Regions from separate parts of the Exiguobacterium sp. ZOR0005 genome, predicted to be linked through region 2. Evidence: a T-box and tRNA genes for the amino acid it is inferred to sense, from the RefSeq annotation. Region 2 holds a T-box; the other holds one or more tRNA genes.
What was found. The T-box of region 2 lies ahead of L971_RS11985 (valine--tRNA ligase). A T-box ahead of a tRNA ligase gene usually reads a tRNA of that ligase, here a tRNA-Val.
Positions count from the first base shown of each region.

Region 1: it encodes a tRNA-Val, which carries the amino acid that the T-box ahead of L971_RS11985 (valine--tRNA ligase) is inferred to sense. The anticodon was not compared.

Region 1 covers NZ_JTLB01000022.1:57,789-69,740, reverse strand. Annotated here, with positions in the region: gene L971_RS09215 (alpha-amylase) at 1-491, shown strand, start outside; gene L971_RS09210 (bifunctional diguanylate cyclase/phosphodiesterase) at 532-3,135, opposite strand; gene L971_RS09205 (YitT family protein) at 3,235-4,101, opposite strand; gene L971_RS09200 (YkvA family protein) at 4,189-4,596, opposite strand; gene L971_RS09195 (aminopeptidase) at 4,711-5,949, shown strand; gene L971_RS09190 (hypothetical protein) at 6,059-6,364, shown strand; gene L971_RS09185 (alpha/beta hydrolase) at 6,396-7,166, opposite strand; gene L971_RS09180 (TetR/AcrR family transcriptional regulator) at 7,294-7,872, shown strand; gene L971_RS09175 (multidrug efflux SMR transporter) at 7,869-8,213, shown strand; gene L971_RS09170 (multidrug efflux SMR transporter) at 8,210-8,524, shown strand; gene L971_RS09165 (GNAT family N-acetyltransferase) at 8,592-9,149, shown strand; tRNA gene L971_RS09160 (tRNA-Val) at 9,236-9,308, shown strand; gene L971_RS09155 (DUF554 domain-containing protein) at 9,468-10,172, shown strand; gene L971_RS09150 (FeoB-associated Cys-rich membrane protein) at 10,216-10,410, opposite strand; gene feoB (ferrous iron transport protein B) at 10,426-11,952, opposite strand, start outside.
Region 2 covers NZ_JTLB01000026.1:18,773-30,724, reverse strand. Annotated here, with positions in the region: gene L971_RS12015 (AI-2E family transporter) at 1-773, shown strand, start outside; gene hemA (glutamyl-tRNA reductase) at 959-2,308, shown strand; gene hemC (hydroxymethylbilane synthase) at 2,363-3,280, shown strand; gene L971_RS12000 (uroporphyrinogen-III synthase) at 3,306-3,938, shown strand; gene hemB (porphobilinogen synthase) at 3,935-4,915, shown strand; gene hemL (glutamate-1-semialdehyde 2,1-aminomutase) at 4,912-6,216, shown strand; T-box leader at 6,264-6,487, shown strand; gene L971_RS11985 (valine--tRNA ligase) at 6,544-9,195, shown strand; gene L971_RS15085 (hypothetical protein) at 9,293-9,469, opposite strand; gene L971_RS11980 (hypothetical protein) at 9,466-9,660, opposite strand; gene L971_RS15080 (hypothetical protein) at 9,657-9,833, opposite strand; gene L971_RS11975 (YdiU family protein) at 9,922-11,361, opposite strand; gene L971_RS11970 (folylpolyglutamate synthase/dihydrofolate synthase family protein) at 11,470-11,952, shown strand, end outside.

The sequences.
Region 1 (11,952 bases), on a different contig from region 2:
CGATGAACACCGGACTCGACTGTCGTCCGGAAGAAGCGTATCAGCTCTTCCCGACCGACCCTTATTTCGGGAAGCTCGCGTTCTTTGACGCCTATCAGTTCCATTGGGATCACCCGGAACGGAACGAGATGATCGAACTCATGCATCAAGTGGCCGGCATTCGTCGCCGATGGCTCGATGTGCTCGTCAACCCGAGCCATTTCGAGCCGCTGACGATGCCGTACATGGACGCTCCATTCATCGGTCTCGCCTGGCTACGGCCGGACACGAACGAGACGCTCATCATCGTCGCAAACACGGACATGCATCACTCGTTACAAGGGACGGTCCCGCTCGACGGCGTTCGTCGCCGCAACTGGAACGCGAGCCGCTTCGCCGAGATGGTGTACTCACCGAACTCGTGGCCGTATGCGGAGCATCGTTTCGATGAAAACTGGGACCTGTGGATCGATTTGAAACCAGGTGAAGTGAAAGTGTATGAGATGAAATAATGTAAAACGCCTCGGACCGGTTCTCGGTCCGAGGCGTTTTCTATTGTCGTTGTTTCATGTAAAAGATGACGAACTCGTCAAGCGGCATCGGTTTGGCATAACGATAGCCTTGCATCGAGTCACACCCGATGCGACGCAAAAACGTCTCTTGATACTCGGTTTCGACTCCTTCGGCGACGAGCGCCATGCCAAGTTGGCGGGCCATCGCTACAATCGTCGCGGTGACGGTCTGATACTCTCGGTTCTCTTCGAGTTGCATCGTGAATTCACGCGGGATCTTCAACTCGTCAATCGGGTACCGGACGAGGTAGGCGAGTGAGCTATATCCCGTCCCGAAGTCATCGATGGACAGCTTGATACCGAGTGCTTTCAATTCGAGAATGCGGTTTAAGACGCGCTCGGAATGATGGGCCGCGACCGTTTCGGTCAACTCGAAGTTCAATCGGCTCGGCTCAATCGGGAACCGGTCGAACAACGTCGTCAAGTACTCGATCAAGTGCTCATCGAACAACTGGCGGACCGATAAGTTGACCGATAGTTTCGGCAGGTCGATTTCCCCTTGTTCAAACGCGTACATGAGTTGGAACGTCTCGTGAATCATCCAGCGACCAAGGTCTTGGATGTGTCCGGTCTCCTCGGCGATCGGGATGAACTCGCTCGGCGGGACGAACTTGCCGTCTCGTTGCCAGCGCATGAGCGCTTCAGCACCGATGATTGCTTTCGTCGAGGCGTCGACTTGTGGTTGAAGATATAACGAAATCTCGCCTTTTTCGAGAGCGGTGTCAAGCCCTTCCATCAACAGTTTCCGTTCTTCCTTGTCTTCGCGTAGTTCAGGGGCGAACAGCACCGTCTCATCCCGTCCTTTTTCTTTCGCCTTGTACATGGCGAGGTCGGCGTTTGAGAGCAGATGTTTGAGCGTCGCCCCGTGTTCGGGATACCGAACGATTCCAATCGAGGCGTGAATCTCGACGAGCGTACCGGCCATGAAGTATGGAGGGCGATAGACGAGACGGCGGAGCCGTTCAATGAGAATTTCGTCATCACCGTGCTCAGCGACGACGATGAACTCGTCCCCGCCGAGGCGGCCGGCGTACTCGTTCGGCAACAGCGCACTGCGCAGACGCTTGCCGATATGTTGCAACAGCTGGTCGCCCATATGATGTCCGAACTGGTCATTGATCTCTTTGAATCCGTCAAGGTCGGAGAACATGAGCGTGAACGGTCGGCCATCTTCAATGAGTCGTTCAATCTGTTCTTGCAGGGCGTAGCGGTTATGTAACCCCGTCAAGCTGTCATGGTTCGCTTGGTATAAGATTTGTTCTTGTTGCGCGATCATTTGCGTGACATCTTTGACGATGGCGTAAATTCCTTCGACTTCACCATCAATGATCATCGGGATGTTCATCAATTGCCAGACACGTTTCGTCCCATCATCGGTCATGACATCGACCTCGAGTGTCTCGGGACGGCCTGTCGTTAGGTCGTGGAGCACGGTCGCATAGGCGGCGCGATCTTTCTGTTCGATAATGTCTAAAATGTTAGAACCGACCAACATCTCGGCATCGTGTCCGAGCACCGAACTACCGGCTTCGTTGACGGATAGAACTTCCCCGTGCAAGTCGAACAAGAAAATCGGTTCCGCGTGATAGGCGAACAGTGACCGATATTGTTGTTCCCGAATCTCAAGTTCGTGCGCTTTCGTCGTCACCGCGACTTCGAGATCCGTATTGACCGTATGTAAGCGTTGACTGATCAAGGCGTTTTGTTTGGCGACGACGAACTGTCGGATGAGTAACAGCAAGACCGCGTTCGCGATCATCGAGTCTAGAACGGACGTGCCGAGCAGACGGTCGGATGCGAGCATGAACAACATGACGACCGAACTGTAAATGACGTAATCGAACACGGAGTCATGGGCGAGGACGTCTTCCGCAGCTTCATCGAACAAGAAGCTGACTGAGATGAGGAAGATGCTACTCACTTGAAGCAGATGGACGAGGTCATGACCGACACCGGCAAACCCGTTCAACTGGTTCATAATCGAGGCGGTCGTGAAACCAAGTATCCCGATCAAGAGCATCACCCGGAACGTTTGGCCCGAGGTGACGATTCGGTTTAAATACAAAAACCCGAGCACCATGTAGAGGCTGACGAGCACCATTTGTTCTTCGAAACCGTTCAAACTGGCGACGTATTGTTCGCCACGGGCTGAGTAGAAGAAAATGTGCAATGCGCCGATGAGCAGGAAGCTGAGTAAGGCGAACACGTCGAACGTCCGCAGTTTCAGCGTGCGGATCTCAATGGACTGGGTGATGACGATGAGTGCCATGATCAAATAGAAAAAGTTTTGAATGAACATCATCATGTCACCGGGTACGGTCGTGTAGTAGCGATGCACGACTAAGTAAGCGATGAAACAAAGGTTGCCGGCGCTGATCAACAAATGAATGTAGCGTCGCATGCCCTGATGGCGGTAAACGGCGTAGCCGCTAATAGCGGTCGCGATGAGTGTGATCGTCATGAAGTAGATGAACAGACTCGTCTCACGTAACCCATAAGGGCTGAAAACAATCAATAACAGTCCGAGAGCAAATGTCCCGACGAGCAGGGCGGGGACTGATTGGCGCAAGGAGTGGCTAGACAACTCATGCACCTCCTTCTGTATATGTCTAATAGGCTCATTCGTATTATCGGAACGTTGGAGCGTTTGTTACACAAAAAATCGACAGCAAGTTGCTGTCGATTAAAGTGTATAAGAATGTTCTTTGAAATTTCCGACGACCGAATCGATTTCTGAGACGGTGACGAACGCTTCCGAATCGATATCGGAGACGATTTGACGAAGCTTTGGAATCTCGTTGTTTTGGACGACGACGTACAACATCTTCTTCGAGTCGTTCGAATAGCCGCCTGTCGCGTCCATGATCGTGACGCCGCGCTTCAAGTTCTGCTTGATGACCAAGTTGATCTCATCGGCTTTTTTACAGATGATAAAGCACTGCTTTTGGGCCGAGAAGAAGCGGTGGATCGTCAACAAGGTGCGCGAACGAACGAAACTGAGCACGAGCGCGTACATGACCGCCTTGATGTCAAACGTGATGAACACGAGAATGTAGACGATGATGTCTTGTGTCAAAAAGATTTTAGGGAGCGACAAATTTCGGTTCGTCGAATAGATGACTTTTCCGAGAATATCGAGTCCGCCTGTCGAGGCGCCGGCGAACAATAGGAGCGCCAGGCCGAGTCCGGAAACAATTCCACTGAATACGGAGGCGACGAGCGGGTCGTCGAGCGGCGTCGGCGGTACGAGCACCGGTAACGCATCGATCAAGATAGAGGACAAGACGACGACGATCCCGGTCATCAAGATGAACCGCTTTCCTAAAAACTTGATCCCGACGATAAAGAGCGGGATGTTTAACACTAACTGGCTGAGACCGATTGGCGTCCCGAACAGTTCATTGATAATAAGCGTGATTCCGACGATTCCTCCAGAGCCGATTTCGTTCGGCTTAAGGAGCAAACTGACGAAAATAGATTGGAGAATCGTTCCGGCGATAATGAACAATACCGTTTCGACGGCGATTCGTTTTCGTGATTTTGCGTACATATAGATTGGCTAGGCGCCATACGCCCCCTTTGACATAGTTCTCAAGCAAGCGTACTCCGACCCGGGTCGAATTTCAAGGGCGATTGCTTACAATGCGTGGTGAAAGCGGTCGATATCGCTAGCGAGTTGTTCATGTACGTAGTCGATCACTTGGGCGTCATCAAACAATCCGAGCGGCGCATCATCAGGAATGGCATCAAACGGTGAGACGAAGTAGAGGACGGCCGCGACGAGCGCGTCTTCTTTTTCCGGTTGCATTTCGAACTGGTCATTATAGATGGCGCGCAACATGTTGAGCAACTGTTTCATTTGGAAGTACAGCGTGAGCTCTTCCTCGCGCTCGATATTGCTGATTTCATTTGAAGCGACATCGACCGTCACTTTGGCTAAGGCGAGTTCGCCTTGAACGAGCAGGTCACCGCGTTGTTCGTTGCCGGCGTACTCTTCTTTTGCCGTGTCTAAAAAATGGGTATACGTCGTTTTCCAATCTGACATATGAATTCCTCCTTCTCTTTACATCTACTAATATGCCCGTTTTTGCGATTTGGTTGCAACTTTTCCGAAAATTTAAGAAAATGATATAGAACGAACAAAGGAGGAACTGTACATATGTCTACTCAAACGTTACCGACTGAGGCAGAGTTTGCCCGCTATGCGGAACTCGCCGTCAAAAAAGGTGTCAACATCCAACCGGGTCAACAGCTTGAAGTCCGCGCGGACATCAGCCAAGCCCCGCTCGTCCGTCAAGTCGTGAAAGCGGCTTATGCGGCCGGTGCGAAACAAGTCTTCGTCAACTGGAGCGACGAGGAGTCGACGAAAATCCGCTACTTCGATGCACCGCACGACTCGTTTAAAGAGTTTCCAGAATGGTTGAAAGCGCGTTTCGAGCAGCTTGCTGAAGAAAAGACGGCGTTCCTATCAATTGTCAGCGACGACCCAGACGCGTTAAACGGTGTCGAGTCCTCACGGATTGCTGATTCGAACCGGGCAGCCGGTGTGGCGCTCGCGAAGTGGCGCAAGTACGTCATGAGCGACAACGTCAGCTGGTCGATCATTGCCGGTGCCTCTGAGGCGTGGGCGAAGAAAGTGTTCCCGGATCGTGAGGATGCCGTTCCGGCGTTATGGCGGGCTATTTTCGCCGCAACACGGATGGACCAAGACGATGTCGTCGCCGCTTGGGATGAACATGACCAAGCGCTTCGGTCCCGGGCACAGCTATTGACAGAGAAAAAATATGCGAAACTCCACTACAAAGCGCCAGGCACAGAGTTGACAATCGGTCTTCCGAAGAAACACGTCTTCTTAGGCGGCGGAGGCCCGAACACGGACGGTGTCGACTTCATCGCCAACATGCCGACCGAGGAAGTGTTCACGCTTGCTGATAAAGATGCGGTCGAAGGACATGTGTCGAGCACGAAACCGCTCAGCTATAGCGGGAACTTGATTGATGAGTTCACGCTTTGGTTCGAAGGCGGAAAAGTCGTGAAGGCGGAAGCGAAACAAGGACAAGCCGCACTCGATGAGTTGCTCAACCTCGACGAAGGGGCGCGCCGAATCGGCGAAGTCGCGCTCGTTCCGGACGACTCGCCAATCTCGAACTCAGGCCTTCTCTTCTACAACACGCTCTTTGATGAGAACGCCTCGTGTCACTTGGCGCTCGGACGTGCTTATTCGACGTGTCTCGAGGGCGGTCCATTGATGTCAGCCGAAGAGCTCGCCGAGAACGGGGCGAACGACTCGATGACACACGTCGATTTCATGATCGGCTCAGCCGATATGGATATCGATGGTGAACTTGAAGACGGCTCGCGCGAAGCGATCATGCGTGCCGGCAACTGGGTCATCTAAAGGAAGGAGAGACGAATCCACTTAGGGTTCGTCTCTTTTTTGCATGAAGGAAAAAGAAGAGCGGTGCCCGAACTATGTTATAGGAACGAATGAGTAAAGGGGTGTGCCCGTGAAAAAAAGATTGATTTCAATCAGTGTGACTTGTCTCATTTTGCTCGCGTTACATGCGACGCCGCATGCGGCCCTCCGGACGTACGTCTGTTTGATGGGTCATCCGATTGCAGCCTTGACGTCGCCAATCGTCGAGGACGATGCCCGTAACGAGCTAGAGCGGGATGCGTTCGAAGAGCGGGGCGGGAAGATTTATACGTTGACGGAGCCACCGGTGGAGCGCGCGACACAAGGCCGACTCGAGAGCTACTTCGTCCGGAAAGTCGGACCGCTCTACTTGGCTGAACATCATGGAGGCGGATGAATGGGGAGACAGCGGACGCTGCCTCCCTTTTTTAAGTACGGTCGTACAGATAGGCGAGTGCGTTCGGCAAGCGCCGCCGCCAAGCCGACTCGTGGTGGGTGGCGTCAGGTTCGACCTCGTAACGGAATGCGATGCCGGTCCTTGCCAACGCCTCGACGAGCTTGGCGTTCGTATATAGATAGTCTTCCGGTGTGATTGGACCACTCGTCTCGTTCGTACCGATATCCAGATACAGGCGCGCCGACAAGTCGGCTTGTGTCAGTTCGCGGACGAGCGGGTCGAGGTTTGACCAGGCAGCCGTTGACAGCGAGCCGACTCGACGAATCGACGGATAGGTCGCCATCATGTATAAAGAGATGACTCCGCCCATCGAACTGCCCATCACCCCGACATCATCCGGGTCGGTCGCGTAACGAGCGTCGACCCATGGTTTCAACTCGTGCATGAGCCAATCCGTATAGAGGCGTCCACGGCCGCCGAGCGTCGGTCTCGTCTTTGCGAGTTCAGGTCCGATGCGCCGATAGAGCATGTCATCCTCGTAAAAAGAATAGTCATCATAACGGTCCAGCCAATCCGGAGGACTCGAGACGGCGACGACCATGAGCGGCAAGTGCAAATCTTCAATGTGGCGGTCGATGCCCCAACTGGATTTTGTCTTCGAGTCGAACACATTTTGTCCGTCATGCATATAAAGGACAGGGAGCGGATGTTGCGCCGTCACAAAGTCAGGACGATATATGGAGATGATACGTTTTTGACCACGACGATCCGTCGGGATTGTGAAGCTGAACTGTTCAATCATAAACAACCTTCCTTTCCGATACACTTCCTATATTGTGAAGGTCTCCAATTAAAAATTCAATCGCCGTACTTGACTACCTACCGTTCGTTAGGTAAAGTTAAGGGAGCAGTTAGGAGGCCGAATAGACATGAATACGAAACAACGAATTGAGCAAGCGGCGACGCGCCGTTTTGCCCTTGAAGGATATGAAGGACTGTCGCTCGCCGCACTCGCCGAGGACGTCGGTATAAAAAAAGCGTCACTCTATGCGCATATCGAAGGAAAGGAACAGCTATTCAAACAAGTCGTACAACAGATGGCCGGACGATATGAGCGGGCATGGATGGATGCGCGTGACGCGTCGGTCGACGCTCCACCGCTCGAGCGGATCGCGGCGATCGTGAAGGCACTCATTCGTTTCTTTGAAGAAGAGGAAACGTGGATGCTGACGAAACGGATGTTGCTCGTGCCGCCACCTGAGTTACGATCGTTCATCGAGGCGACACTCGGAACAGTCGAGATAGAACTCCAAGCGTTCGAGAAAGAACAGTTTCGTCTCGCCATGGAGCAAGGTGATTTACCAAACCAGTCACTTGATGACATTTACCACGCATACTATTGCTTTTTAGACGGTGCGCTCGTCTCTCTCTTCACGTTCGAGACGAACCGGGTTGCCCGGCAACGCGCCGCCTTTAAAATCTTCAAGAAAGGGGTCGGGTGGACATGAAACGTGATCAACTCGCATGGATGTGGCTCGTCCTCGCCGGTCTGCTCGAGATCGTCTGGGCGACGACGATGAAATTATCGAACGGGTTCACCGTTCTTGGACCGACATTGATTACAATCGTCTTGTTGATTGTCAGTTTCGGATTGTTGGCATTATCGTTCCGGGTTTTGCCGGCCGGTACGGGGTACGCCGTCTTCACGGGGATCGGTGCGGTCGGGACAGTGCTCGTCGGGAATATTTTGTTTGACGAGGTGCTCACCGGCATGAAGCTCGTCTTCATTGGAACGTTGTTAGTCGGTGTGATCGGATTGAAACAAGTGACGGGAGGAGGGACAGCATGAGTTGGGCATTTTTAATAGGGGCGGGACTGGCCGAGATGATTGCCGTCTTTTTCATGGGAAAATCAAAAGGCTATCAAATCTTAAAGTGGTCGATCTTGTCGATCGTGACGTTCGCGCTCAGTTTCTATTTATTGTCCCGCTCTCTCGAGACGTTGCCGCTCGGACTCGCCTACTCGATTTGGGTCGGCATTGGAGCGGCCGGTGGGGTCATCCTCGGTATGCTCTACTTGAACGAATCGACGGACCGGTGGCGAATTTTCTTTTTAACGCTCATTATCGGCAGCGTCGTCGGCTTGAAAGTTATCGCTTGAACAGGATTGAATTTATTTGATAACGGGAATTAATGAGTAAAGACTGTGAACGAAAGGGGCGGGAACGATGAAGCATGTCGAGTTACACTCTGAGCGCTTACGGCTTGAACCATATACGATTGCTGACTTTTATTTCGTCAAATCGTTGTTGCAAGATCCACGGGTGATGCGATTCATTAGCCCGGACGGAAAACCGTATACGGATGAGCAGACGATCGAATGGTTCGAGCGGCAGTTGGCGCGTTATAAGACGGGACGGCAGACCGGGTTACTCAAGTTGATGACGTTTGAAAGTGACGAGCCGATCGGCCATGCCGGTACGTTGTTACACGAGCTCGACGGCAATATCGAACTTGAAGTCGGCTATTGGTTGGCACCGAAGCATTGGCACATGGGTTACGGTCGAGAAGCGGCGGCTCGCCTTATGCAACATGCGTTCGAGGAAGGGGAGAAAGACATTATCTCGCTCATCCACCCGGACAACGTGCCATCGCAACGTGTGGCGAAAGCGAACGGACTTCATTGGGACCGGGACACGGAGTACGAGGGAATGCTCGTATCGGTATATGCGGGTGACTTAGAGCGGCTTTGCCGTCACATTCAACGACAAGAAATGTCGCGTTAAAAAAAATAAAAAAACTTTTAAAAAACAGTTGCCAACGCATTAGTTTCTTGATATATTAATAGTGTCCTTAAGAGAGGACACGACCTGATTCTGTAGCTCAGCTGGGAGAGCGCTACCTTGACAGGGTAGAGGTCGCTGGTTCGAGCCCAGTCAGAATCACTTGGGTGCCAAACCCGATGCGAAACCCATAGGAACGTGGGTTTCCGCGAAGCCACTTCTTGCGAGAAGTGGCTCTTTTTTTTGTTCTTTTTTCAATTGACATCCGATGGAACGGGTTGGTATATTGCTTTCAATACATAAAGAAACGGGGAATGCAGGATGGTGTTGTTAGGGACGCTCGTCAACGCGGCATTGATCGTCATCGGGACGTTGTTCGGTCTTCTGTTCCACCGGATCCCGGAACGGATGAAAGAGACGGTCACGGCCGCAATCGGACTAGCCGTCGTGCTACTCGGCGTTCAAATGGGACTGAAGAGTGAGAACTTTTTAATTGTGATCGGGAGTCTCGTCGCGGGCGCAGCGCTCGGGGAGTGGTGGAAGCTTGATGAGAAGCTGAACGAAATCGGCTATCAATTGGAGCGGAAAATCGGCGGTAACCGGAAATCGAGCATCGCAGAAGGGTTTGTCACGGCGACGCTCATTTTTGTGATCGGGGCGATGGCGGTCATCGGAGCGCTCGACAGTGGACTTCGAGGCGATCATGACGTTCTTTACACGAAAGGGATGATTGATGGGTTCACGGCGCTCGTCCTCGCTTCGTCACTTGGCATCGGTGTCATGTTTTCGGCCGTACCGGTCTTGCTCTATCAAGGGGCGATCGCGCTTCTCGCCATCCAAATCATGAAGTTCATCCCGGAAACGCTCATGGATAGCTTCATTTTGGAAATGACGGCGACCGGCGGCGTCATGATCGTCGCCATCGGCCTGAATTTGGCTGGTATTACGAGAATACGAGTGGCAAACTTGTTGCCCGGAATTTTGATGGTGGCGCTTGTCGTGACCGTGTTACATATGGTTCCTTAAAAAACGGACGAGCTCGCAAACGCGGCTCGCCCGTTTTTATTTGTCATTTCGTTCGATCGGACTGTAACGCCTGTTTGATGATGGCATCCCAGTCGATGGCGTCGCAAGTCGTCGTACACGTCGATTCCAACTCGCATGTGGCACACTTTCCGGATTTCGCCTTCTGTGTAAAGCGATAAAGCGTATAGGAAGCGTAACCGAAGACGGTGAGACCGACTAATAAATCAAATAAATACATAAGCTTTCCTCCTTGTTATGCAAAGCCTAGTAGACGACCGAATTGATAGATGAGGAATGAAACGGCATAGGCGACGCCGAGTCCGTATAGGCTGGCCACCCATGTGAGCCGAACACTGCCGACTTCCCGACGAATGACAGCGATTGTCGCGAGACAAGGGACGTATAAAAGTACGAATGCCATGAAACTGTACGCGCTGAGCGGTGTGAACAGCGGCAATAATGAAGTGGAAAGGTCTGACTCACTGACCGCGTAAATGATGGCCATCGTGGAGACGACGACTTCTTTCGCTAAAAATCCGGTGATAAGCGAAGCGCCTGCCTGCCATGTTCCGAATCCTAATGGAGCGAGCAGCGTGGCGATCGATCCACCAATGAGGGCGAGAAAGCTTTCATTCATCGGAACGTCGAATCCGCTCGGACCTGAATAAGCGAGGAGCCAAATGAAGACAGAGCCACCGAAGATGAACGTACCTGCTTTTCGAACGAAGCCTCTTGCTTTCTGCCACGTGCTGCGCCAAAGCGTCAACCCTTGTGGGATACGGTAAGGAGGTTGTTCGACGAGAAAGAGGCTATGGTCATCCTCTGTAGCCAATACGGAAGTGAACACTTTTGCGGCAATGAGTGCGAGCGTGATGCCAAGCACATACAACGACAGCACGACGAGCGCTTGGTTAGTCGCAAAGAAGCTAGCGGCGAAGACGGCGTAAATCGGGAGACGCGCGGAACATGACATGAACGGTGAGATGAAGATGGTGACGAGGCGTTCCCGCTCTTCTTCAACTGTACGGGCAGCCATGATGCCAGGCACGTTACAGCCGAACCCGATGATCATCGGAATAAAACTTTTACCGTTCAACCCGACGAGTTGCATGAAGCGATCCATGACGATGGCGACACGCGCCATATACCCTGAGTCTTCTAACAATGAAATAAAGAAAAAGAGCACGAAGATTTGCGGCACAAAGACGAGCACCCCTCCGACACCGGCGATGACCCCATCGAGCAGCAACGCCTGAATGAAAGCGGAGGCACCGAACGTTTGGAGCGCCGAGCTTATAGCTGACGTGAACGGACCTGACAAAAAGAAATTGAACATGTCTGACAATGGGGCCCCGACCCAGTTAAACGTGACATGGAATAAACTATAGAGCACCGCAAAGAAGATCGGTAGTCCCAAAACCGGGTGGGTGACGACAGCATCGATTCGGTCGGTCGTCGTGACGCGTATGGTATTTTGACGGTTGACGACTTGCTGGCGAATCGCTTTGGCCCATTCACGTCTCCGCTCTGTGATTTGTGCGTGGGCAAAACGTCCAAGCGCCTGTTCAAGCGATTTTCGGATGTCACTGACCGTCGGTGTCGTTGCTTCGAGATGCTTGGAGATGACGCGATTTCCTGCCAAATATTGAACGGCGACCCAGCGCTCGTCCGGCGACAAGCCGGTCGCAACAAGAATTTGTCGGATTGCTTGCTCGGTCTCGACCCCGTAATCGAGGATGAACGGCTCACGTGGCATCATCCGAAGTGAAGTCAGAAGGAC
Region 2 (11,952 bases):
CACGATTCGTCAACGAGAACGACGACATGTTCACGGAGTTCACGAACAACGTCACGGCGTACCTCGGAGACATCTTCGGAAACGTCGCCTCGTCGGTCGGCCGTCTCGTCGGATTTATCACATCGGCCGTCATCACGATCGTCGTCATTCCGTTCATGCTCATCTACATGTTGCTTGATGGAAAGCGTCTTCCGGACTCGATCGTCAAGTGGTTGCCGAAGAGCTATGAGTCAGAAACTCGTAAAATTTTGAACGACATGCACACGACGGTTAAAAACTATGTGCATGCGCAACTTCTCGTTGCTTTCTTCGTCGGGATCACATCGCTCATCGGGCTTTGGATCGTCGGCGTCGATTATGCGATCTTGCTCGCCCTCTTCATGATGGTGACGAACATCATCCCGTACGTCGGACCGTTCCTCGGTGCCGCCCCGGCCGTCGTCGTCGCCTTCATTCAAGAGCCGATCATGGCCGTTTGGGTCATCATCGTCATCATCATCGTGCAGCAGATCGAGTCGAACGTCATTTCTCCGCTCATTCAAGGGAAGTCGCTCAAAGTGCACCCGCTCACGATCATCATCGTCTTGCTCGTCGCTGGGAACCTCGCCGGTATCATCGGGATGCTCATCGCCGTGCCGACGTATGCGGTGGCGAAAGTCGTCGTCCAAAACATCGTCCGCATCTACAAACTGCGGGAGCAAAAGCATTACTTGGAAGCGGAAGAAGAGAAACAGGAAAGCACAATCATCACAGATTCTTCGACACTCAAATGACTGAAAAAGTAGAAATGGCATCTTTGTCCGTTTCTACTTTTTTTCGTCACAAAAAGTTCTTATTTTATTTCAATAAAATCAAACAGAAGATTATAGTTACCAGATAAGAACTGTTATAATGTACGGTAGAGATTGATTATAGAAGAGACAACCGTCGGTGGATTTTGGATGAGGGGAAGAGGTACATGCATATTGTCGTCGTTGGACTAAATAACAAGACAGCCCCTGTCGCGATTCGGGAGCAGTTCTCGTTTGGGGAGCAAGAAATCGTGGACGCGATGATTGCACTTCGCGAAGAGAAAAGCATATTTGAATCGGTTATTTTGTCAACTTGTAACCGGACGGAGCTATACGTCGTCACCGACCAGCTCCACACAGGTCGTTATTATACAAAACGTTTTCTAGCGAATTGGTTTGACCTTGAGATGGATCAGTTCACACCTTACTTGTCGATTCGTGAAGGGGAAGAGGCGATCCGTCACTTGTTCCGCGTCACGTCGGGGCTCGACTCGATGATCATTGGGGAAACACAGATTTTAGGACAAGTGAAATCGAGCTTCTTCCGTGCCCAAGAGAACGGCACGACCGGCACGGTGTTCAACAAATTGTTCAAAGAAGCGGTCACGCTCGCCAAACGCGCCCATACGGACACACAAATTGGGGAAATGTCGGTATCGGTCAGCTCGGCGGCGGTCACGCTCGCGCAAGAGATGTACACGTCGCTTGACGACAAACAAGTCGTCGTCGTCGGTGCCGGCGAGACGGGCGAATTGACGACGCTCAACTTGTTCGAGGCCGGGGCGAAACAAATCGCCGTCTTCAACCGGACCGAGAGCAAGGCGAAAGCGGTCGCCGACAAGTTCAAAGGCCGGGCCCACTCGATTCGCGAGATCGCCTGCGGACTGCTCGACGCGGACATTTTGATCAGTTCGACGGGCGCGAAACAAGCTGTCATCGAATATGATGATGTGGCCGCGGCGCAACTGTTGCGCCGGGAACGTCCGCTCCTTTTAATCGACATTGCTGTACCGCGAGATATCGATCCAGCGGTCCGTGCGCTTCCGGGCGTGCATTTGTTTGATGTGGATGACTTGAACGGCATCGTCAATAAGAACTTGGCGGCCCGCCTCGTTGAAGCGGAAAAGATTGAAGTGAAGATCGACGAAGCGATCCAAGAGTTCCAGACATGGCTCGTCACGCTCGGCGTCGTGCCGATCATGAACGAGTTGCGTGCCCGCGCGCTAAACGTTCAAGAAGAGACGATGGAGAGTCTCGAGCGCAAGCTCGACCATCTGTCGGACCGGGACAAAAAAGTCATCGGCAAACATATGAAGTCAATCATCAATCAGATGCTTCGTGAACCGATCGACTATATTAAAGATGCCGCCGCCCAGCCGGATGCGAACACGCGCATCGCGCAGTTCGTCGAAACGTTTGGGCTCGATGTCGAGTTACCGGAAACAGAGATGGAACACGAGATGGAAGAAACCGAGGCCATTTCGGCGAAAGCACCACTTCGCGCATTGATGCGCTAACACAATCTTAAGGCGACGAGGTCCGTCGCCTTTTTCTATGAAGGGGATAGTATGATGCGTAAAATCATTGTCGGCTCACGCCGTTCACAACTTGCGATGACACAGACGAAATGGGTTATCGAGCAACTGAAGAAAGCCGGAGCGAAAAACGAGTTCGAGATCAAAGAAATCGTGACGAAAGGTGACCAAATCGTCGACGTCCAATTATCTAAAGTCGGCGGCAAAGGTCTATTCGTCAAAGAGATTCAACAACAGATGCTCGAAGGCGACATCGACTTCGCCGTCCACAGCATGAAAGACGTCCCGGCCGAGTTGCCAGAAGAGCTTTACATCAGCTGTATGCCGAAGCGCGTCGATGCGCGTGACGTCCTCATCTGTGAGAACGGCTACACGTTCGAGACGCTCCCGCAAGGTGCCGTCATCGGAACGAGCTCGCTCCGTCGCGGGGCGCAAATGCTCGCGGCGCGCCCGGACTTCGAGATCCAATGGATTCGCGGGAACATTGATACGCGCTTGAAGAAGCTCGAGACCGAGAACTTCAACGCCATCTTGCTCGCCAAAGCCGGACTTGAGCGGATGGGATGGACGGACCGTGTCGACTTCGAGGCGCTTGACGCCGACATGATGGTCCCGGCCGTCGGTCAAGGCGTGCTCGCCATCGAGAGCCGGAAAGACGACGCCGAAGTGACGGCTGTCCTCCAACTTCTCCACGACGACGTGACAGCGAAAGCGGCGACGGCGGAACGGACGTTCTTGAAGGCGATCGAAGGGAGCTGCCACGTACCGGTCGGCGGTTATGCGACGGTCGACGGGGACGACGTGACGCTCACCGGGCTCATCGCCTCGGTCGACGGAAAAGAAGTGCTCCGGGTGACGAAGACGTCGACAGACGAGATCGCCCTCGGTCAAGATGTGGCAGACGACCTTCTTGGTCGCGGCGGGCGTGAGATTCTCGCCTCGGTCAATGTGTGACGTCTGGTACACAGGGACAAAACGATTGACCGCTTCGCAACGAGCCACGCTCGAGGCGAGCGGTCTTTCCGTTCATCACGTCCCGCTCATCGAGACGAGATTGACCGATGCGCCACTACCGACGCGCTCGTTCGACTGGCTCGTCGTCACGAGTCAAAACGCCGTGCCAGCGCTGTCGGATGTCCCGCGTGACGTCCGGGTCGCCGCCGTCGGCGAGAAGACGAAACGAGCGCTCGAGGCCGTCGGATTCACCGTCTCGCTCATGCCGAAGACGTATACGGGCGAGGCATTGTTCCACGATTTGGCCCACGTCGTCAAACCGGACGAGACCGTCTTGTTCGCCCGGGGCGACTTGGCAAACACGGACCATATGGGACAGCTCGGACATGTCGTCGACTGGGTCGTCTATGAGACGGTCGGTCGTGAACTGACGGAGACAGAAGCCGAGGCGCTCGGACGCGTCCAGGTGCTCCTCGTCCTCAGTCCGTCGGCCGTCCACGCGCTCACACCTTATCTCGAGCGCTTCCACGGGACGTGGTACGCCATCGGTGAAGTGACCGAGCGCGCCGTCCGACAAGTGTCGACGTTACCGGTCCGGGTACCAGAATGTTATACTATGGATGCATTAATACAGTGTGTAGGGGAGGATTTTTCATGAACCAGTTCGACCGTCACCGTCGCCTTCGTTCATCGAAGTCGATGCGTGCACTCGTACGTGAAAACCATGTTCGGAAAGAAGATTTGATTTACCCGCTCTTCATCATCGAAGGGACGAATATTAAACGCGAGGTCAGCTCGATGCCTGGCGTCTTCAACTTCTCGCTCGACCGTCTCGAGGACGAGATCAAAGAGATTGTCGACCTCGGCATTCAATCGGTCATCTTGTTCGGCGTGCCTGAACATAAAGACCCGGAAGGTACGGAAGCGTATCACGACCACGGCATCGTCCAAGAAGCAATCCGCAAAGTGAAGCAGTGGGCGCCTGAACTCACGGTCGTCGCCGATACGTGCCTCTGTGAATATACGTCGACGGGCCACTGTGGCATCGTGAAGAACGGTGACGTCGATAACGACGCGTCACTACCGCTTCACGTCCAGACGGCGATCACGCAAGCACAAGCCGGCGCTGACATCATCGCGCCGAGTTCGATGATGGACGGCTTCGTCGCGTCGATTCGGGAAGGGCTTGATCAAAACGGGTTCAGCCATATCCCGATCATGAGCTACGGCGTCAAATACGCATCGGCGTACTACGGACCGTTCCGTGACGCGGCGCAGTCGGCACCGGGTGAAGGTGACCGGAAAGGCTATCAGATGGACCCGGCCAACCGTCGCGAGGCGTTCCGGGAGTCGCAATCGGACGTCGAGCAAGGGGCGGACTTCATGATCGTCAAACCGGCGCTCGCGTTCATGGACATCATCCGTGATATGCGCGACTCGCTCGATATGCCGATTGTGGCGTATAACGTGAGCGGGGAGTACGCGATGATCAAAGCGGCATCGTTGAACGACTGGGTTGACGAACAACGCATCGTCATGGAGACGATGGTCGGATTCAAACGGGCCGGCGCCGATCTCATCATCACGTATTTCGCTAAAGACGTCTGTCGCTATTTGGAAGGAGACTACGCATGACCTACAAACAAACACGCTCAGAAGCGGCGTTCGAACAAGCACGTCCGCTCATGCCGGGCGGGGTGAACAGCCCGGTCCGTGCCTATAAATCAGTCGGGATGACACCGATCTTCGCCGAACGTGGTGAAGGCTCACGTGTGTACGACATCGACGGCAACGAATATATCGACTACGTCCTCTCTTGGGGACCGCTCATCCTCGGTCACCGTGACCCTGTCGTGACGAAAGCGATCCAAGAACAAGCCGAGAAAGGCTGGACGTTCGGGACACCGACCGAGCTCGAGACGAAGATGGCGGAACTCGTCATCGACCGCGTCCCGTCAATCGAGATGGTGCGTATGGTCAACTCGGGTACGGAAGCGACGATGGCGGCACTTCGCCTCGCACGCGGTTATACGGGCAAGACGAAAATCTTAAAGTTCGAAGGCTGCTACCACGGTCACGGCGACTCGCTCCTCATCAAAGCGGGATCCGGTGTTGCCACACTCGGTCTCCCGGACTCACCAGGCGTGCCGAAAGAGCTCGCGAGCCACACGCTCACGGTGCCGTATAACGATTTAGAAGGCGTCCGTGTCGCGTTCGAGAAGTACGGCGACGACCTCGCCGGCGTCATCGTCGAGCCGGCTGCCGGCAACATGGGCTTCGTCCCGCCGCAACCAGGATTCCTCGAAGGACTTCGTGAGATCACGGAACAACACGGCGCGCTCCTCATCTTTGACGAGGTCATGACCGGTTTCCGTGTCGGCTACAACTGTGCCCAAGGCTACTTCGGCGTGATGCCGGATTTGACGTGCCTCGGGAAAGTCATCGGCGGCGGCCTTCCGGTCGGTGCGTACGGTGGGAAACGCGAGATCATGGAACAGATTGCGCCACAAGGGCCGATCTATCAAGCGGGAACGCTCTCGGGCAACCCGCTCGCGATGATCGCCGGCTACACGACGCTGTCGCAACTGAAGCCTGAACATTACGCGGAGTTCGAGCGCAAAGCCGACCGTCTCGCCGAAGGCTTCACGAAAGCGGGCGAGAAGTACAACATCCCGCACGACACGAACCGTGCCGGGTCGATGTTCGGTTTCTTCTTCACGAACGAGAAAGTGACGAACTTCGAGAAGGCGAAATCGGCCAACCTCGAAATGTTCCGCTCATACTACCGGAAGATGGCGGCGCGTGGCGTGTTCTTGCCACCGTCACAGTTCGAAGGCTTGTTCCTCTCGACCGTTCATACGGACGAGGACATCGATCAGACGATCGCGGCGGTCGAAGCGACGTTCAAAGAGTTGCAAGAAGAGTTTTCACTCTAATCTTGACGGAAACAGCTTCTGTCGCTACAATTGTTTAACAGATACGAACAAAAGCTATGATGAGGAATAGTACGCAACAACCATCCTTTCCCAGAGACGCGGCCGCTTGGTGCGAGGCCGCGAAGGATGGTGCGGAAGTCGCCTCGGAGCTGACCTTTTGAACGCGAGTAGAGAGGTCCGGTCCATCGACCGTTATTCGATTTTGAGGGCGCCAACGTGTTTGGCGAACTAAGGTGGTACCGCGGAAGATTCGGCTTCTTTCGTCCTTAGCGTATAGGACGAGAGAAGCCGTTTTTGTGTTTACATTTTATAGAGGGGGCATTACACATGGCCAACGAGACAAACGAAATCACCATGCCGACGAAGTACGACCCGAGTGCGACGGAAGCGAAATGGTACGACTACTGGTTAGAGAACGACGTATTCAAAGCAGACGAGGACGACTCGAAAGAGCCGTACACGATCGTCATCCCGCCACCGAACGTGACAGGAAAACTTCACCTCGGACACGCGTGGGACACGACGCTCCAAGACTTATTGACGCGCTTGAAGCGCATGCAAGGCTATGACGTGCTTTGGCTCCCAGGGATGGACCACGCCGGCATCGCGACACAAGCGAAAGTCGAACAGAAGCTCCGTGAGGACGGTATCATGCGTTACGACCTCGGTCGCGAGAAGTTCCTCGAGAAGACGTGGGAATGGAAAGACGAGTACGCCGACACAATCCGTGCCCAGTGGTCAAAACTTGGTCTCGGCCTCGACTACTCGCGTGAGCGTTTCACGCTCGACGAAGGGCTCTCGAAAGCGGTCCAGGAAGTGTTCGTCCGTCTGTATGAGAAAGGCTTGATCTACCGTGGCGAATATATCGTCAACTGGGACCCGGCACAGAAGACGGCCGTCTCGGATATCGAAGTCATCTATCAAGAAGTCGAGGGCGCGTTCTACCATATGAAATACCCGCTCGCGGACGGCTCAGGTCACATCGAGATCGCGACGACGCGTCCGGAGACGATGCTCGGTGATACGGCCGTCGCCGTCAACCCGAAAGATGAGCGTTACGCGCACCTCGTCGGCAAGACGATCATGCTTCCGGTCATGAACCGTGAGATTCCGATCGTCGCCGACGACTACGTCGACATGGAGTTCGGTACAGGCTGCGTGAAGATCACGCCGGCACACGACCCGAACGACTTCGAGATCGGGAACCGTCACGAGCTCCCGCGCGTCCTCGTCATGGACGAAGGCGGCAAGATGAACGAGAACGCAGGCAAGTACGAAGGGCTCGACCGCTTCGAATGCCGCAAGCAACTCGTGAAAGACCTAGAAGCGGACGGCACGCTCGTTAAGATCGAACCGCACACGCACTCGGTCGGCCACTCGGAACGTTCAGGCGCGGTCATCGAGCCGTATCTTTCGAAACAGTGGTTCGTCGACATGGAGCCGCTCGCGAAAGCGGCGCTCGAAGCACAAGGACATGATGACACGAAAGTCAACTTCGTCCCAGAACGGTTCGAAGGCACGTACCTCCGCTGGATGGAGAACATCCGCGACTGGTGTATTAGCCGTCAGCTCTGGTGGGGCCACCGCATCCCGGCTTGGTACCATAACGAGACAGGCGAAGTCTATGTAGGAAAAGACGCACCCGCGGACAGCGAGAACTGGACGCAAGACGAAGACGTGCTCGACACGTGGTTCTCGTCAGCGCTCTGGCCGTTCTCGACGATGGGCTGGCCGGACACGGATTCAGCAGACTTCAAACGTTACTTCCCGACGAGCGCGCTCGTCACGGGTTATGACATCATCTTCTTCTGGGTATCGCGAATGATCTTCCAATCGCTCGAGTTCACAGGGAAGCAACCGTTCAACGACGTCCTCATCCACGGTCTCATCCGCGACTCGGAAGGCCGCAAGATGTCGAAGTCGCTCGGTAACGGCGTCGATCCGATGGAAGTCATTGACCAGTACGGTGCCGACTCGCTCCGCTGGTTCCTCCTTACCGGTTCAACTCCAGGGAACGACCTCCGCTTCTATTGGGAGAAGATCGAGTCGACATGGAACTTCGCGAACAAGATTTGGAACGCGAGCCGTTTCGCTCTCATGAACATGGACGGCATGAAGTTCGAGGATATCGACCTCTCAGGCGAGAAGACGCTTGCCGACAAGTGGATCCTCACTCGTTTGAACGACACGGTCGACCAAGTGACACGTCTCGTCGACAAGTACGAGTTCGGCGAAGCCGGTCGCTACTTGTACAACTTCATCTGGGAAGAGTTCTGTAACTGGTACATCGAGATGGCGAAACTCACGCTCTACGGTGAGGACGAGGTGGCGAAAGCGACGACACGTTCAGTGCTCGCACATACGCTCGACTCGATCATGCGTCTCATGCACCCGTTCATGCCGTTCCTCACAGAGGAGATTTGGCAACACTTGCCGCACGAAGGCGACTCGATCGTCCGTGCGAGCTACCCGACACGCCGTGACGACCTCCACTTCGCGGAGTCGGTCCCTGCGTTTGAGGCAGTCATGAACGTCATCCGCTCGGTCCGTAACATTCGTTCGGAAGTGAACGCGCCGATGTCGAAACCGATCCAACTCTTCATCGCGACGAGTGACGACACGACACAAGGCTACTTGAGCGAGAACGAGGCGACGATCGGCAAGTTCACGAACGCGACCGAGCTTGAAATCGCGCGTGGCTTGACGGCTCCAGACAAGTCGATGTCGGCCATCATGACGGGGGCAGAGTTGTTCATCCCGCTCGCTGACTTGATCAACTTCGAAGAAGAAATCGCCCGTCTTGAAAAAGAAGTGGCGAAGTACGAGAAGGAAGTCGAGCGCGTTCAGAAGAAACTCGGCAACCCAGGCTTCACCGGCAAGGCCCCGGCTCATGTCATCGACGAAGAGAAAGCAAAAGAAAAAGACTACCTCGACAAACGTGACGCGGTCCGCGCCCGTTTGGAAGAGTTGCGTAAGTAACACCTTGACCTTCTTTGGAGACGCGTTCTCCGAAGAAGGTTTTTTTGGAGTCACAATAGCTTAAGCTGTGGGATGTAAACGCGAAGAACCCCCGACGTCAATCGTGACGTTTGGGGGTTCTTCGCTTTAGCCAGACGATGTAGAGGCCGATGGCGGTAATCCAAAGAAAATGCATGTAGAGCGAATCGGTCAGCCCGACCCGATACAGATGGACGAGATAGACCGCATACAAAAACGCAGCGATGAGCATCAAAATGAAATAGACGATTTTCATTCGTGATCACTTCCGTCCCACGCTGGCAACTGTTTGGTCAACAGGAAGTACGATGAGGTGAATAAGGCGCCGAGCGCAAGCCCGGTCCATTGGGGCTGAATCGCTTGCCCAATCAATAAGAGGTAGAGACTATATACCGTGTAGGAAGCCGAAAGGATGAGAAGCATCAATGCGGCAATTGTGACCTTCATTTTGTTTCCTTCCATTCAAGCTCGTTCAAATGTTTCATGAACTGGAAGAATGAAACGATTAAGAAAAACGCGGGCATGGACCAAACCCAGCCGCTATGAAACGGACCTTGCCACAGCTCGAGCGAGATAAGGCAGGCAAAACCTAACGAAATGAGTGAAGCGAGTAAGCGCATAAGGAACCTCCTGAATCGTTGATGTTCATTTATACGTAAATCGAGAGAAGAGGTTCCTAAAAAATCCATCCCGCGAGAGCGGAATGGATCATGTGCCACAAAACGTCTGATACGGATACGTCCGCGGTGGACCTGGCGAGACGTAGCGTCCGTGGTCGGCTTTGTAATCGTACGGGTTTTTGAGTACGGCGAGCAGTGACTCGGTCGGTGCGAAGTCACCGCGAGCGGCCGCTTGAATCGCCGTCTCGACGTGATGGTTGCGCGGGATGATGGCCGGGTTATGCTGACACATGAGTCGGGTCACATCTTCGTCCGGAAGACCTTGTTCCCCAAGGCGTTTCCGCCAAGCGGCGAGCCACGCCTTACCGTCGTCGCGATTGGCGAAAGCGAGCGATTCCGTGTCACCGAGCGTGAGCGCGCGGAACGTGTTCGTGAAGTCGGCCTCGCTCTCCATCATGAGCCGGAGCAGCTCGTCCGTAAGCGCATCGTCTCCGTCTTTTCGGACGTACAGCCCGACTTTATGCGCGAGTCCCGTGAAGTATGCTTGTTTATACGTCTCGGTATACCCATCCAACAGCTTGTTGGCGATGTCAATCGCTCCTTCTTGCGTCTCGGCGAGGAGCGGTAATAGCGTCTCGGCCAGACGCGCCAAGTTCCACGACCCGATATACGGCTGATTTGCGTACGCGTAGCGGCCTTCCCGGTCAATCGAGCTGAAGACGGTGTGCGGATGATACGTGTCCATGAACGCGCACGGGCCGTAGTCGAGACCTTCACCGCTGATGAACGTGTTGTCCGTGTTCATGACGCCGTGGATGAAGCCGACGAGTTGCCAGTCGGCGATCAGCTTCGCCTGGCGCGTGATGACACGACGGAGGAACTGTTCGTAGCGGTCCGGCTTTCCTTCAAGGTCAGCGTCGTGGCGACGAATCGCGTAGTCAGCGAGCGCGATGACGTCATCGATTGAACCGGATGCGGCCGCGTATTGGAACGTCCCGACCCGCAAGTGACTCGAGGCGACACGCGTCAACACGGCGCCGTGCTCCGGGCGTTGCCGCATGACAGGCTCTCCGGTTTTGACGACACTCAAGGCGCGGTTCGTCGGGATGCCGAGCGCGTGCATCGCCTCACTGATGATGAATTCCCTAACCATCGGACCGATGGCGGCTCGTCCATCGCCGCCCCGAGAATATTCGGTCGGGCCCGAGCCTTTCAATTGGACGTCAAACCGTTTCCCGTTCGGAGCGATGTGCTCCCCGAGCATGAGGGCACGCCCGTCTCCGAGCATCGTGAAGTGCCCGAACTGGTGTCCGGCGTACGCCTCGGAAAAGGATGTGTCGGTCTGAATATTTCCGGCTAACAGGGCGACGTCTTGCTTCACCGCCTCGACGTTTAGGCCGAGCGATTTCGCAAGGTCGTCATTAAACAAGACGAGTTCAGGTGTGTCGACCGGGTGGACCGGTCCACGATCATAAAATATGTCACGGAGTTCAAGGTACGTCGCCTCGAAATTCCAATTGGTTGTCATCGCAATCCCTCCTTCTTCGCCTCGAGTATAGCACAGCCGATTCCTTACGTAGGGCTTCGCGAATTTTGGTAAGATGAAAAGGAAGTGTACATATAGGAGTGGATGGAGATGGAGACGAGACAAGACGTATTGAATTGGTTGAACAGACAGCTTCGGTTCGGGATTAAGCCGGGGTTGACCCGAATCGAGTGGATGCTAGAAAAGCTCAGGATCGAGGAGTTGCCGTCGGTCCACGTCGCAGGCACGAACGGAAAAGGGTCGACCGTCGCCTTTTTGCGAGCGATGGCGATGCAGGAGGGCTTGAACGTCGGGACGTTCATCTCGCCGTACATCATCCAGTTCGAGGAGCGGATCATGTTGAACGGGGAGCCGATTCGGGAGGACGACCTCGTCCGCATCGCGAACCAGGTCCAAGATTGTGCGAGTGCGTCACCAGAGACGTTGACCGAGTTCGAGCTGCTCACGGTGATGGCGTGGCTCTATTTCCACAAGCAACAGCCCGACCTCGTCATCTGGGAAGTCGGGCTCGGGGGTCGGCTCGACTCGACGAACGTGTTGAAACGGCCGCTCGCGACGGTCGTCACGTCAATC